Regions from separate parts of the Oryzobacter faecalis genome, predicted to be linked through region 1. Evidence: predicted binding sites of a transcription regulator. Region 1 holds the regulator's gene; the other holds the start of a gene.

Evidence for each region. Region 1 encodes LexA, which represses DNA repair genes until DNA is damaged. Its sites were predicted from a motif close to TCGAACANNTGTTCGA; they were not measured.
Region 2: ACK8HX_RS12805 (HNH endonuclease signature motif containing protein) is a predicted target of LexA. The motif match lies at 4,265-4,280, and genes of this name have one in related genera.

The regions. Positions count from the first base shown of each region.
Region 1 covers NZ_JBKOFW010000001.1:469,764-476,917, reverse strand. Annotated here, with positions in the region: gene ACK8HX_RS02335 (winged helix DNA-binding domain-containing protein) at 1-749, shown strand, start outside; gene ACK8HX_RS02330 (LysM peptidoglycan-binding domain-containing protein) at 733-1,125, opposite strand; gene lexA (transcriptional repressor LexA) at 1,376-2,098, shown strand; gene ACK8HX_RS02320 (GNAT family N-acetyltransferase) at 2,128-2,658, opposite strand; gene ACK8HX_RS02315 (NAD-dependent protein deacetylase) at 2,671-3,594, opposite strand; gene ACK8HX_RS02310 (LysR family transcriptional regulator) at 3,678-4,631, shown strand; gene ACK8HX_RS02305 (response regulator transcription factor) at 4,679-5,326, opposite strand; gene ACK8HX_RS02300 (sensor histidine kinase) at 5,323-7,056, opposite strand.
Region 2 covers NZ_JBKOFW010000006.1:102,658-109,811, forward strand. Annotated here, with positions in the region: gene ACK8HX_RS12790 (undecaprenyl-diphosphate phosphatase) at 1-266, opposite strand, end outside; gene ACK8HX_RS12795 (LLM class F420-dependent oxidoreductase) at 278-1,330, opposite strand; gene ACK8HX_RS12800 (aldo/keto reductase) at 1,373-2,317, shown strand; gene ACK8HX_RS12805 (HNH endonuclease signature motif containing protein) at 2,358-4,217, opposite strand; gene ACK8HX_RS12810 (primosomal protein) at 4,523-4,885, opposite strand; gene ACK8HX_RS12815 (DUF5703 family protein) at 4,923-5,120, shown strand; gene ACK8HX_RS12820 (M20/M25/M40 family metallo-hydrolase) at 5,127-6,461, opposite strand; tRNA gene ACK8HX_RS12825 (tRNA-Leu) at 6,573-6,658, shown strand; gene ACK8HX_RS12830 (serine/threonine-protein kinase) at 6,755-7,154, opposite strand, start outside.

The sequences.
Region 1 (7,154 bases):
CGCGCGGGACGACGCACACCTACGTGCTCGCCGACGAGACCGTCCCGCCGGCGCCCCTCGACGGCCTCGGCGTCGACGATGCCCGCCGCGAGCTGACCCGCCGGTTCGTCGCCGGCCACGGACCCGCCTCGGAGCGCGACCTCGCGCGGTGGGCGACCCTCACCCTGGGCCAGGTCCGCGCCGCCCTCGCCGACCTCGCGGGAGAGCTGGAGCAGGTCGAGGTCGGCGGGGAGACGCTGTGGGTCGACCCTGCCACGCCCTCACGGACGACCCGGCCGGTGCGCGCCTTCCTGCTCCAGACGTTCGACGAGGTCTGCCTCACCTACCCCACGACGGGCTTCCCACGGCGTGCGCCCGACACGACACGCACCCGCCTGCTCTCCGAGGCCGGCGGCGGCATCGTGGTCCTCGACGGGGAGGACGTCGGCACATGGAAGCGGACCGTCGGACGCGAGTCGGTGGCCGTCGACCTGCGCCCCGACCTGCCCCTGTCCGCCGACGACGACGCACAGGTGGGCGAGGCCGCGGAAAGGCTGGCCATGTTCATCGGCCGCCCCCTGGACCTGCGCCTCCACCCCCCCGGCCTGAGCCCGGCGGCGCCGGACGGCACGAAGGGCGTCGCGTCCTCTGCACGGGACACGACGCCCTCCGGCGTTCCTGAGGCGGGTCGAGGGCCTCAGCTCTGGGGTCGCCGCGGCGGCCGGCTGGGGCGGTCCGCGGCGAGGGGCGACCTCAGCCGCGGGGGATGACGAGGCGCTGGCCCGCGCTGATCTGCGCGGTGCTCAGCCCGTTCTCGAGCTGGATCGCGACGATGGCGTTGCCGACCGAGAGGTCGGGCAGCTGCGCCGCGGCGATCTCGGACAGGGTCTGGCCCGGGGCGACGGTGACGACGGGACCAGGCTCGACCGCACCGGCGCCACCGAGCCCCGACACCCCGGACGCGACGGCGGCCGTGAGGGCCAGCGCGAGCAGCGCCAGGCGCCCGCGCCGGGTGATGCGCAGCGCGCCGGACGACGGCGCCGCGCCACCCTCGCCGCCGCCGGGGAGGACGACGAGCCGGGGCCTGCGCGGCACCGAGGGGTCGGCGTACCCGAGGTCTGCGGGGTTCCACGCGACTGCACTCATGCTGGCCTCCATCCCGGCGGCCAGTGCGGCCGTCGAACCGGTGTTCGATAGAACGTCTGTACGAGTTGTAGCACGGATGTTCGACCCGGACAAGACACGCCTCGAAGAAATGTTTGAAACGTGTGTACGATCCGCGTACGCTGCCGTCATGGGAAGAAGCCTGTCGGATCCCACCGACAGAGCACCTGACCTGCGACAACGCCGGGATCGAGGCGACCCGGCGCCGTTGGACCAGACCGAAGGGGTCGACATGGCACGTCCGAGGAACGCCGACATCCACGAGATGCCCGACCGCGGCGACGGCGGGGCGCTCACCCACCGGCAGCGCAAGGTCCTCGAGGTCATCCGCAACTCCATCGACCGGCGCGGCTACCCGCCGAGCATGCGCGAGATCGGGGAGGCCGTCGGGCTCACCTCGCCCAGCTCGGTCGCGCACCAGCTGTCCGCGCTCGAGCGCAAGGGGTTCCTGCGCCGCGACCCCAACCGGCCGCGCGCCATCGAGGTGATCTCGCCGGACACCGCGAACGACGAGCCCGGCTACCGCGGCAGCGCCGAGCACGACGACGAGGACGTCACCGGCATCAACGACCACCGGCCGGAGGCGTCCTACGTCCCGGTGCTCGGCCAGATCGCGGCCGGCGTGCCGATCACGGCCGAGGAGGTCGTCGAGGACGTCTTCCCCCTCCCCCGCCAGATCGTCGGCGAGGGCTCCCTGTTCCTCCTCAAGGTCGTCGGCGACTCGATGGTCGACGCCGCGATCTGCGACGGCGACTGGGTCGTCGTCCGCCAGCAGCCCACCGCCGACAACGGCGACATCGTCGCGGCGATGCTCGACAACGAGGCCACCGTCAAGACCTTCAAGCGCAAGGACGGCAAGGTCTGGCTGCTCCCCCACAACGAGGCGTTCTCGCCCATCGACGGCGACCACGCGACCATCCTCGGCAAGGTCACGGCCGTCCTGCGCCGCATCTGACCATCCGCGGACGGCGCCTCAGTCGCGCCTCAGTCGCGCCTTGGCCCGGCCGCGTCCTCGGACCCGGCCGGGCCGAGGCGCTGCCAGAGGGCGGTGTCGACCCAGGCCCCGAACTTGTGGCCCACCTCGCGCAGCAGCCCGACCCGTTCGAACCCGGTCGCCGCGTGGAGCGCCTCGCTCGCCGGGTTCGGCTGGGCGATGACCGCGAGGCAGGTGTGGATGCCGTCGGCGTCGACCCTGGCGAGCAGCGCGTCGTAGAGCTCGCGCCCCAGCCCGCGCCCGCGGGCATCCTCGGCGAGGTAGACGGACACCTCGCGGGTCCCGTCGTAGGCAGGGCGCGGGCGGTAGGTCGACGCGTGGGCGAAGCCGAGGACGGTGCCGTGGTCCCCCTCGATGACCAGCAGGTGGTCGCCGGGCCGGGTCGAGGCGACGCGGTCGGCGAAGTGCTCGGGAGGACGGTGCTCGGTGTCGAACGTGGACACGGCGGTGTCGACGGTGACGTTGTAGATGCCGGCGATGGCGGGAAGGTCGGCCTCGGTGGCCGGGCGGATCGTCGTCACCGGTGAGGGTCCTCAGGCGGCGAGGGCGCCGCGGACGACGGCTCCGAGGGTCGGGGCGAGGGGTGCGTCGAGGCGCAGCGTCATGAGGTCGTCGCCGCGGGTGGGGCCACGGGTCACGGCCACCACGGGGATGCCGCGCTTCGCGCCGTGGCGCACGAACCGCAGACCGGACATCACGGCGAGCGAGGAGCCGAGGACGAGGAGGGCGGGCGCGGCATCGGTGAGCGCGTAGCAGGCGTCGACCCGGTCGCGCGGGACCGAGCCCCCGAAGAACACGACGTCGGGCTTGAGGGTGTCCGCGCCGCAGGCCAGGCACCGGGGCAGCACGAAGCCGGTGACGAGCTGCTCGTCGAGGACGATGTCGCCGTCGGGGCGGATCTGGCTGCTGACCCGGGAGCCGTCGTGCGCCTCACCGGTCGCGAGGAGCTCGAACCCGGGGTTGGCCTCCACCATCCGGGCCTGCAGCAGGTCGCGGTCGGAGCGGTCCTCGCAGGTGAGGCAGACGACGTCGGCGAGGGTGCCGTGGAGCTCGGTGACGTCGCGGCTGCCGGCCTGCTGGTGCAGCCCGTCGACGTTCTGGGTGATGACCGGTCCGAGGACGCCGCGCGCCTGCAGGGTGGCGACCGCCTCGTGGGACGCGTTGGGCTCGGCGCGTCGGAAGCGCTGCCACCCGATGAACGAGCGCGCCCAGTAGCGCCGCCGCGCCTCGCTCGTGGCGACGAACTCCCCGTGCTGCATCGGCGTGACCCGGCGCGTCCCGTCGGGGCCGCGGTAGTCGGGGATGCCGCTGTCGGTCGACATGCCCGCTCCGGTCAGGACGAGCGTGCCCGGGTGCGCCGCGAGGAGGCGCGTGAGGGCGGCGACGTCGTCCGTGGTGGGGGTCGAGGCAGCGGGCCGTGGGGTGGCCGCCGGCGGGGGTGCGACGGCATCCGGCATGCGCTGATTCTCGCACCCGCCACTGCATCACGCGGCGTGTCGAACGGATGGAGGTCGATAACCGGGCGTTATAGGATGCGCCCATGATCGACGCCGCGGGACTCCGGGTCATGAAGGCCATCGCCGACGAGGGCAGCTTCACCGCTGCTGCAGCAGCCCTCGGGTACACCCAGCCGGCCATCTCGCAGATGGTCCGCCGCCTCGAGCAGCGCACCGGCACCGTGCTCGTCGAGCGCGTCGGTCGCAACGTGCGCCTCACCGAGGCCGGCCAGGTGCTGGCCCGCCACGCGACGCCCGTCCTCGCCGCCCTCGACGCCGCCGAGGAGGAGGTCGCCGCGATCGCGGGGCTGCGCAGCGGCCGGGTTCGCCTCATGGCGTTCCCCTCCGCGTCGGCGACGCTCGTGCCGCGGGCCCTCGCGCTCGTCAAGAGGCGCTTCCCCGACGTCCAGATCTCGTTCACCGAGGCCGAGCCGCCGGAGAGCCTCGCCGCCCTCAAGGCAGGCGAGTGCGACCTGGCGGTGGCCTTCGCCTACGAGGGCACCGACCTCGGCCGCGGCGAGGAGGACCTCGACCAGTTCGTCATCACCCCCCTCCTCGACGACGAGGTCAGGCTCGCGGTGCCCGAGGGCCACGCGGTCGCCGGGCAGGAGACGGTCGACCTCGCCGACCTCTCCGCGGAACCGTGGATCGCCGGGTGCCCGCGCTGCCGCGGCCACCTGCTCCAGCTGACCCACGACGCCGGCTTCCGCCCCGACGTCGCCTACGAGACCGAGGACTACGTCGCCGTCATGGGCCTCGTCGCCGAGGGGCTCGGGGTCGCCCTGATCCCCGACCTCATCCTGCGCACGGTGCACCACCGCGACGTCGTCGCCCTCCCCATGACGCCGGCCTCGCGGCGCTCGATCATGGCGGTGACGACGCCGGACCTCCAGCGGGTCCCCGCCGTCCAGGCCACCCTCGACGCCCTCGCCGAGTCGGCGCGCTCGCAGTCGCAGGCGCCCACGGTCCGCTCCCCCGAGCCCGCCTGGTCGATCTGACCGACGGTCCGAGGCTCGCGCTCTGGCCCCGTGCGGTGACGTCACCCTCAGGGGTGTTCGTCGCGTCGGAGGGCGGCCAGAACGGCGAGGACGCGGCGGTTGACGTCGGGCGACGGCTCCAGCCCCAGCTTGCGGAACACCTGGGAGCACGCGGCCTCCACGGTCCGCTCGCTCAACCCGAGGTCGGCGGCGATGCCCGCGTTGGACCGGCCCTCGGTGACGAGGCCGAGCACGGTGCGTTCCCGCGCGCTCAGCCGGTGCACCGGTGAGGACGGGTCCTGGCCCCGCACCAGGCGCGCGACGATCGTCGGGTCGAGGACGCACTCCCCCTCGTGAACCCGGCGCAGGGCATCGACGAGGACCACCACGTCGAACACACGCTCCTTGAGGAGGTAGGCCAGCCCCGCGGGCTGGTCGGCGAGCAGCCTCCTCGCGTACACCGGCTCGAGGTGCTGGCTCAGGACGACCACGCCGACATCGGGCCACTGCGCCCGAATACGGCGGGCGGCCACGAGCCCCTCGTCCGTCTGGGTCGGCGGCATGCGGATGTCGACCAACGCAACGTCGGGGCGCTCGAGGGCGACGAGCCGGAGCAGCTCGTCGGCATCGGCCGCCTCACCGACGACGTCGACCCCCTCATCCTTGAGCAGCCGTGCGATGCCAGACCGGATGAGCATCACGTCGTCGGCGATCACGACTCGCACGGGAGCACCACCTCGACGCTGACGGCGCTCCCCCGGGCGACCGCCTCGACGCCGCCCCCCACGGCCTCCACCCGGTCGGTCACCTCCCGCAGGGCCGCACGCACCACCTCCGGATCGGCGACGACTCGCAGCTCGAGGGTGAGGCTCCCGCCGGTCACCGCCACCTCGACCGCCTCGATGCTGCGCACCCCCGCCACCCCACTCCCGCCCGGGGCCACGAGCTCGTCGACGACGTGCTGGACGACGGCGTACACCGTGAACCGCACCTGGTCCGTCGCCGCCTCCGCGGACGGGTCGACCGTGAGCACGGCGCCGACCGGGTGGACGAGCTCGCCCAACGCGGTGGCCAAGCCCTCGGTCGTGAGCACCTGCGGGTAGAGGCCGTGCGAGATGTCGCGCAGCGCCCTGAGGGCCCCAAGGGTCGCCGCCTCGGCGTCCCGCAGCGCGTCCCCAGCGGCCGCGGGCGTGCCCTTGACGGCCAGCGCGAGGTGCAGCCCCGCGGAGACCAGTCGCTGCTGCACACCGTCGTGCAGGTCGCGCTCGATGCGGCGCCGCTCCCGGTCACCACGGAGGACGACCTCCCGGGAGGATGCCTCGACCTCCCGGCGGTCCGCCTGGACCAGCGCGGCCGCCCGAAGGTTGTCGAGGAGGACGCGGTCGATGGGCGAGCACTCCCGCGCGCTCAGGGGCGCGCCAGGCGGAAGCCACCCCGGCTCGCCCAGGACCCTGACCCACGGGCGACCGAGGTCATCGTTGAGGACCAGCGCCGGCGCGGTGACAGCGTCGACGCGGCAGCCCCGGGAGTCCACCCAGCCCGTGCCCCCGGCCACGGGCGCGTGCACCTCCGGGCGCGGGTCCCGGGTGGGGACGTCGACGTCGAGCCGGCGCAGACGCGACACGAGGGCCGCAAGCCGCCGTCGCGCGCGCCGCACCTGCCGGAGGTGGGCCAGGATCCCGAGCGCCAGAGCCGCCGGCGGCAGGAAGGACCACACGGACCGCGTCGGCGGTCCCGCGCTCGGCCCCCACGCGACAGTTCGGGTCATCCAGAGCACGACGACCAACGACGACGCCAGTCCGACGGCGAGCAGGACCGGCCCGGGAACGTCGGCGCGGACCAGGAGAGTCACGCCAAGAGCCGCGAGAGCGCCCACCGCCACCAGAGCGCTCGCCGCAGCACCGACGAGGCTCGCTGCACCACCGGCCGTCCACGGACCCAGCCCTTCGGCACACCGCCAGCTGCAGCGCGGATCCGCGATGGGTGCGTACCCGACAAGAAGGGCCGTTCCCGCCGCCGCGACCGGCACCCACACCGTGGCACCCGCGGCCCGGTCGCCTCGGTCCGACCACCCACACCCCGCCCACAACAGACCCACCGGCCCGGCGCAGGCGAGGGCGAGCAGACCCGCCGCCATGACCGAGGGCACGGAGGAGGAGGCGGCGACCGTCGGCCCCGACGCGGCGAGGAGCACGAGTCCGAGTCCTTGGCGGACCCGCCGAGGAAGGGGGCTGACGCTCGGGGTGCCGCCGGCGACGAACCCGGTCACGGCCGCGCCCACCACGAGCACCGCAGTCGCGACGACGGCGGCCCCGGTCGGCGAAGAGACGTCGGCGCCGCGCACCCCGGCCACCAGCACGAACAGCACCACCGCTGCAGGGACGAGCCACCACACCAACCGGATGGTCGAGGGCGTCGTCGTCGCCCGGGACACCGCGGGAGCCATACGTGCATTGTGCTCGCCCTCCCCGCAGCGACCACCGTGTTTCCCGCACGGGGCACCGTGCCGACCCGCTGTCGTCGTGGCCGCGGGTCCGCGACGGT
Region 2 (7,154 bases), on a different contig from region 1:
TGCTCGCGGGCCGCGGCGTCCCTCAGCCCTGCGACCCACGCGGTGAGCAGCCTGGCGATCTTGCGGGAGAAGTAGATGAACGTCGCCGCGATGGCGCCGATCTGGATGATGGCCGTGTACGCCGTGACCGCCGGGGCGTCGACCCGCAGGCCCATGAGCTTCTCGGCGACCGTGAGGTGGCCGGTGGAGGAGACCGGGAGGAACTCGGTGAGCCCCTCCAGGACCCCGAGGACGATCGTCTGGACGTAGCTGAGTTCGACGGGCACGGGCCGACAGCCTAGAGGGCGGCTGCGGCCTCGGCGACGACGGCCAGCACCGCCGCGCGCTCCTCGGGCGTCCGTGCGTACGGCGCCACGGACACGGTCGTGACCCCCGCGTCGGCGTACCGGCGCAGCCGTTCGGCGATCCGGTCCGGGGGGCCGACGAGCGCGGTCCGGTCGACGAGCTCGAACGGCACGGCCGCCGCGGCGTCGCGCGGGCGACCCTCGAGGTAGAGGTCCTGGATCTCGTCGGCGGCGGCGTCGAAGCCCATCCGGCGCGCGAGGCCGTTGTAGAAGTTCTGCTCGCGGCTGCCCATGCCGCCGATGTAGAGGGCGGTGTAGTCGGCGACCGCCGCCCGGCCGGCCTCGAGGTCGTCGGTGACGACGACGGGCACGGTGGCGACGACGTCGAACCCGGCCATGGGGTCGCCGTCCACGCCCGCCCCCGCCTTTTCCCGCCCGGCGCGCACCGCGGCCATCTGGTCCCCGCAGTCCTCCGGCGAGAGGAAGACGGCGAGCCAGCCGTCCGCCACCTCGCCGGCCAGCCGCAGGTTGTTCGGACCCACCGCGGCGAGGTACACGGGCAGGTCCGGACGCGGCGGGCGGATCGTCAGCCTGAGCGCCTTGCCCGGCCCATCGGGCAGCGGCAGGGTGATGAACTCGCCCTCGTAGCGCACCTGTTCGCGACGCAGGGCCATCCGGACGACGTCGACGTACTCCCGCGTGCGGGCCAGCGGCTTCGCGAACCGGACGCCGTGCCAGCCCTCGCTCACCTGCGGTCCCGAGACGCCGAGACCGAGGAGGAAGCGTCCGGACGTCAGCGTGTCGAGGGTCGCGGCCGTCATCGCGGTCATCGCCGGGGTCCGCGCGGGGATCTGCATGATCCCCGCGCCGAGGTGGATCCGCTCGGTCTGCGCGCCGAGCCACGCCAGCACGGTGGGGGCGTCGGACCCGTAGGCCTCGGCCACCCAGGCCTGTTCGTAGCCCAGGCGCTCGGCCTCCCGGACGAGGTCGACGGTGTCGGGCCCGAGGCCCATGCCCGCGTAACCGCACATGATCGCCAGCCGCATGGCGCCCACGGTATCGACGCGGCCCCCGATAGGGTCGCCGCCATGCTGACCCGCCGCCTGGGGGCCTCCGGCCTCACCGTGTCGCGGCTCGGGCTCGGCACGATGGCCTGGGGCACGCGCACCTCACCGGAGGACGCCTCCGACCTGCTCCGCGAGTTCCGTGGGGCGGGGGGCACCCTCGTCGACACGGCGCACGGGTACGCCGGCGGGCAGAGCGAGGAGATCCTCGGCGACCTGCTCGACGGCCGCGACCGCGACGAGGTCGTCCTCATGACGAAGTCCGGGATCAGCCGGGCGTCCGGTGCGCGCGTCGTCGACTGCTCCCGCCGCGCCATGCTCACCCAGCTCGACACCTCGCTGCGCCGGATGCGGACCGACCACGTCGACGTGTGGCTGGCCCACACCTGGGACCCGCAGACCCCGGTCGAGGAGACGGTGAGCGCCCTCGTCCACGCCCACGACAGCGGCCGGGCCCGGTACGTGGGGGTCTCCAACCACGCCGGGTGGCAGGCGGCCCGGACCATGTCGCTGCTCGCGGAGGCTCGGGTGCCCCTCGTCGCCGACTCGGTCGAGTACAGCCTCGTGTCGCGTTCCCCGGAGCGCGAGCTCGCCGAGGCAGCCTCCTCCCTCGGGTTCGGCCTGCTCCCCTGGTCGCCCCTCGGGCGCGGCGTCCTCGCCGGCCGCTACCGCACGACCGTCACCGCCGACTCGCGCCTGGCGTCGGAGGAGTTCTCGCGGTTCGCCGGGCGCCACGTCGGCGACCACACCCGCGGGGTCGTCGAGGCCGTCCACACCGCCGCCCAGGGCCTGGGGGTCTCCCCCGCCGTCGTGGCTCTCGCGTGGGTCCGCGACCGGCCGGGTGTCACCGCTCCCATCCTCGGCCCGCGCACCCCGAAGCAGCTGGCGACGCTGCTCGGGGCGGAGGAGCTCACGCTGCCCGACGAGATCGTCGTGGCCCTCGACGAGGTCTCCGCCGACCACGTCTGAGGACTCCTTCCACAGCGCCGTCCCGGCGGTCGGGTGCCGGTCAGAAGGGTGGTTCGTCGGAGAACCTGTCGCTGCGGCGCCCAGGTCGCCTGCAGGGGCGGTGCGGCTCGAGGACGGTGATGGTGTCGGCGGGGCGGATGACGCTGACTCGGACCCCGCTCCCGTTCGTGGTGCGGCGGGTCCGGGCGGGCAGGGTGGTCAGGTCGGCGCCGAGGAGGTGCTCCAGCGCGTACTCGAGGTGGCTGAACCGGTCGGGTGAGACGGCCCGTGGTGCGGGGGTGCCGGGTCGGTCGCTACCGGCGGCGACCGCGCCGGGCGGTGCGGTCTCCCCTGCGGGGGTCGCGGTGCCGGTGGCGGCGGCCGGGGTCGCGGGGAGGGTGACGGAGTGGAGGGCGTCGACCGGCGCCGTGGTGCGTGAGCGGCCGGTGGGGTCGGTCCAGGTGACGGTGCCGTCGGGGTGCAGGTTCACGTGCCAGCCGGGTCGTTGCTTGACGCGGTGGTGGCGCCGACACAGGCACATCAGGTTGCTCGCGGTGGTCGAGCCGTCGGGCCAGGGGCGGACGTGGTCGAGGTCGCAGTAGCGGGCAGCGACGGAGCAGCCGGGGAAGCGGCATCGTCCGTCGCGGTGGCGGACGAGGGCGGCGAGCCGTTCCGGTGGCCGGTAGGCGCCGGACTCTTCGTCGCTGAGCAGCGCCCCGGTGACCGGGTCGCAGGACCGGGTCTCGACGCGCACGGTGTCCTGGGTGTTCGGATTCGCGGGGCTGGGCTCCGTGCCGGGGCCGGTGCCGCGGACGGGAGTCGGGGCGTTGGCGGCGGCGAGCTGGTTGGTGAGCCAGGCGGTGGGGACGAGGACCTGCTCGGTGCCCCGGCCGGTGGCGACCTCGACGAACCCGCCGTCGACGGCGTCGCCGGCGGTGAGCCGATCGGCGGCAGCCACGGTCGTGGGGTCCTCTCCGGTCGCGGTAGCGGTCCGGGCGTCGGCCGCGGGAGCCGGGTGGGTGATGGGCTCAGGCACGGGAGCGGTGGCGGGGTGGTCGGCGGGGACGGTGAGGGTGATGACGGTGGTGACCGTCGCCGACTGCATGACGAGGTCGATCAACGCTTGGGCGCGGGCTCGGTCGATCCGGTCGACTGCGCCGTCGGTGACGAGCTGGTGGGCTCGGGTGTCGATCGCGGCCCACGCCTTGGCTGCCTGTTCGGAGGGGAAGGAGCCTTCCCACACGTCCACGCCCGGTTCGCCGACGCGGCGGCGTAGCCCGCACTCCTGCCGCGCACGCTGAGCTCGCTGGCGGAGCAGGTCGGGGCTGACCCTCGCCAGCAGCCGCCGGGTCCGCCGCCGCAGCTGGACCCCGGTCTCGGACGCCAGGTGCTCACCGAGGGTGGCGATGACGGCCTCGGCGACCTGCGCCGGTGCCTCCTCCAGCTCGTGCGCGACGACCCCGGCCCGGTACCGGTCCAGGTCGCCGGTGCGCATCGCGTCGTGCAGCCCGCCCAGGCCAGTACAGGCGCTGGTGCCGGCCTCCCCGTCGGCGGCCCACCGGACCGCGTCGCGGACCCGGTCGCTGGCGTGGTTCGCGGTGACCTCGAGCGCCCCGGACACGACCGCGGCCGCGTCCAGGGCCACGTGACCGGGTGCCTTGTGGGTCTCGGCGTCGGTGCCGTCCTCCAGCGTGACCGGTTCGATCGCGGCCAGGGCGACGATCGCCTCGTCCTGCACCGCCGAGGCCGCGTTGACGACCCGCTGGCAGGACCGGACCACCTCGGCCCACGCCTGCCGGGAACCGGAGGTCGGTGACGGTGCGGGGAGCGCAGCGAGCAGCGTCTGCGTGTCGTGCAGGAGGGCGAGCAGCTCGCTCGGATGCCCGGTGCGGCTGCTGGTCGCTGGCGCGGTGCTGCTCATGCTGTCCCCCTCCCCCTGTACCCGCGAGCCTACCCGCCGACGAGCGTTAGCACAAGTGTTCGATAGCATGAATGTGGATGACCCACAGCCGAATTCGCGCGGCGACCTGCGGCGGTGCGCGCCCGCCTCCGCACCGCCCTGCGTCGGGCGAACGTGGGTGAGAATCGTCGCTGGGCCGACGATCTTCACCCACGTTCGCCGGACGGAGAGGTGAGGTGGCGCGTCCAAGCCAGCCGTGGCCAACGTCCGGCGCAGGGCGAGGTGGAGTGCCGGCACGGTGCTCGGAGCGCGGATCCCGGTACCGCTCAGCGGGTGCGGTCGTCCTCGAACTCGATGTCGTCGTCGAGCCCGGCGTAGAGGCGCGTGTCGTCGCCGTCCTCGTCGTCGTGGTCGTCGAGCTCGTCCTCGTCGTCGGCGTCGCCCTGGTCGTCGTCCGGCTCGTCGCCGTCGCCGTCGTCGTCCTCGTCGCCGCTGTAGATGTCGAGCGGTGTCATCTCGCCGTAGGCGTCGTACAGGGCACCGTCATACGCCTCGAAGGCGTCGGCGAGGTCCTCGTACGCGGCGACGACGGTGGGGTCGTCCTCCCCGTGGCGGGTGCTGCTGGCCTCGAGGTGCCGCTCGAAGGCGGCGACGAGCTGGGTCAGTGCGGCACGCGGGTCGGCGCTCATGCTTCCGACGGTACCGGTCCTGGCGCAGAATGTGGCGGTGGTCGAGTACGAGTACCTCGTCCTGTCCTTCGGACGGGACACCGGGCGCGCCGACATCCGGCGCCAGCTCACCGAGCACGCGGAGTACGGCCGGTGGGAGCTCGAGCGCACCCGCGTCTACGTCGGGGGCCGCACGCGGACCTGGTTGCGGCGCCGCATCATCCGGCCGCGACGGTCGATGGTGCCGAACGCCTGAGCCGGCTCAGCAGGTCTGGAGGAGGCGCAGGAGGACCCGCGCCCCGAAGCGCAGGGACTCGGTGGGGACCCGCTCGTCGATGCCGTGGAACATCGGCGCGAAGTCGAGGTCGGCCGGCAGCCGCAGCGGCGCGAAGCCGTAGCCGGTGATCCCCAGCAGCGACAGCGCCTTGTTGTCGGTGCCACCGGAGAGGCAGTACGGCAGGACCTCGGCGTCGGGGTCCTCGGTCCGCAGCGCGGCGACCATCGCCTCGACGAGGTCGCCCTCGAACGGCGCGTCGAGGGCGATGTCGCGGTGCAGGACCTCGACGTCGACGTGCTCGCCGGCGAGCTCGCGGATCGTGGCGAGCAGGTCGTCCTCGTGGCCCGGGAGGAAGCGGCAGTCGACGTTGGCCGAGGCGTGCTGCGGGATGACGTTGTGCTTGTACCCGGCGTCGAGCATCGTCACGTTGCTCGTGTCCTGGAGGGTCCCGCGGACGAAGCCCTGCGCCCCGCCGAGGTGGGCGAGGAGCTCCTCGAGGTCCTCGTCGGACCAGCCGGTCCCGGTGAGCTCGGACAGCCCGTCGAGCAGGGTGCGGACCGCGGGGACGTACTCGCGGGGCCACTTGTGCGCGGCGATGCGCGCGATGGCCTCCGCGAGGCGGACGATCGCGTTCTCGTCGTTGGGGACCGAGCCGTGCCCCGCGCGGCCGTGCGCCGTCATCCGGAGCCAGACGATGCCCTTCTCGGCGGTCTGGAGCAGGTACGTCCGTCGCTCCCGGCCGTCCTTGTCGGTGAGGGTGACGCTGTAGCCGCCGACCTCGCTGATCGCCTCGGTGACGCCCTCGAAGACCTCGGGGTGGTGCTCGACGAGGAAGTGCGAGCCCTTGGTGCCGCCAGCCTCCTCGTCGGCGAAGAACACGACGACGAGGTCGCGCGGCGGGACCGTCCCGGTCCGGGCGAGGTGGCGCACGACCGCGAGGATCATCGCGTCCATGTCCTTCATGTCGACGGCCCCGCGCCCCCAGACGCAGCCGTCGCGCTCCTCGGCCGCGAAGGGGTCGACCGACCAGTCCTCGGCGTTCGCGGGGACCACGTCGAGGTGTCCGTGGACGCACAGGGCCCCCCGCTCGCGGTCCGCCCCCGGGATGCGGACCGCGACGCTGACCCGGCCGGGGTCGGACTCGAAGGTCCGCGGCTCCAGGCCCACCTCGCGCAGCCGTTCGACGACGTAGGCGGCCGCCTCGGCCTCACCCGGCCCGCTGCCGTCCCCGTAGTTGCTCGTGTCGATCCGGATGAGCTCCTGGCAGAGGCGGACGACCTCGTCCTCCGGGCGGATGGCGGTGCTCTCGGTCGCGCTCATGCGCCCCACCCTAGGTGTGACGCACGGGGCGGAACGGATTTCGGATCACGGGGCATCCCGTGTAATGTTCCGGTCCGCAGGCAGCCCTCCCCGGGCTCGCCCGCAGCACTCGTCCGGGTGGCGGAATTGGCAGACGCGCTAGCTTGAGGTGCTAGTGCCCTTTATCGGGCATGGGGGTTCAAGTCCCCCCTCGGACACCGCGGAACGGCCCCGAACCGACATGGTTCGGGGCCGTTCGCGTTCCCCTCGACCGTCGGCACGTGGGGCGGCTCTCGCCGGCCCCCGGACGGGCGTCAGTCGCTGCCGTCGGCGTAGGCGCGGGCGGCGGTCACGAGGTCGTCGACGAGCGGCTGGAGCTGGGTCTGGGCCTCCGGGCTGATCTTGCCGTCCTCGACCCCCTTGCGCAGCTCCTCGTCGACCTTCTCGGCCGCCTCGAGGACCTTCTCGGGGTCCTCGCCCTTGCGCAGCTCCTGGCGGACGTCGCGCACCCGGTCGCGCAGGGACTTGGCCGCGTCGCCCTCGAGCGAGCCGGCGCTCTCGAGGTCGTCGATGCCGTCGCTGAGGGCACCGAGGGCGTCCTCGACGTCCCCCCCGAGGTCGGCCGTGTCCGAGGGCGTGGGCGTCGGCGTCTCGGTGGGCGCCGGGGCAGGCGTCTCGGAGGGTGGGGTCGTCGTGGCCGGCGCGGACGCCGTC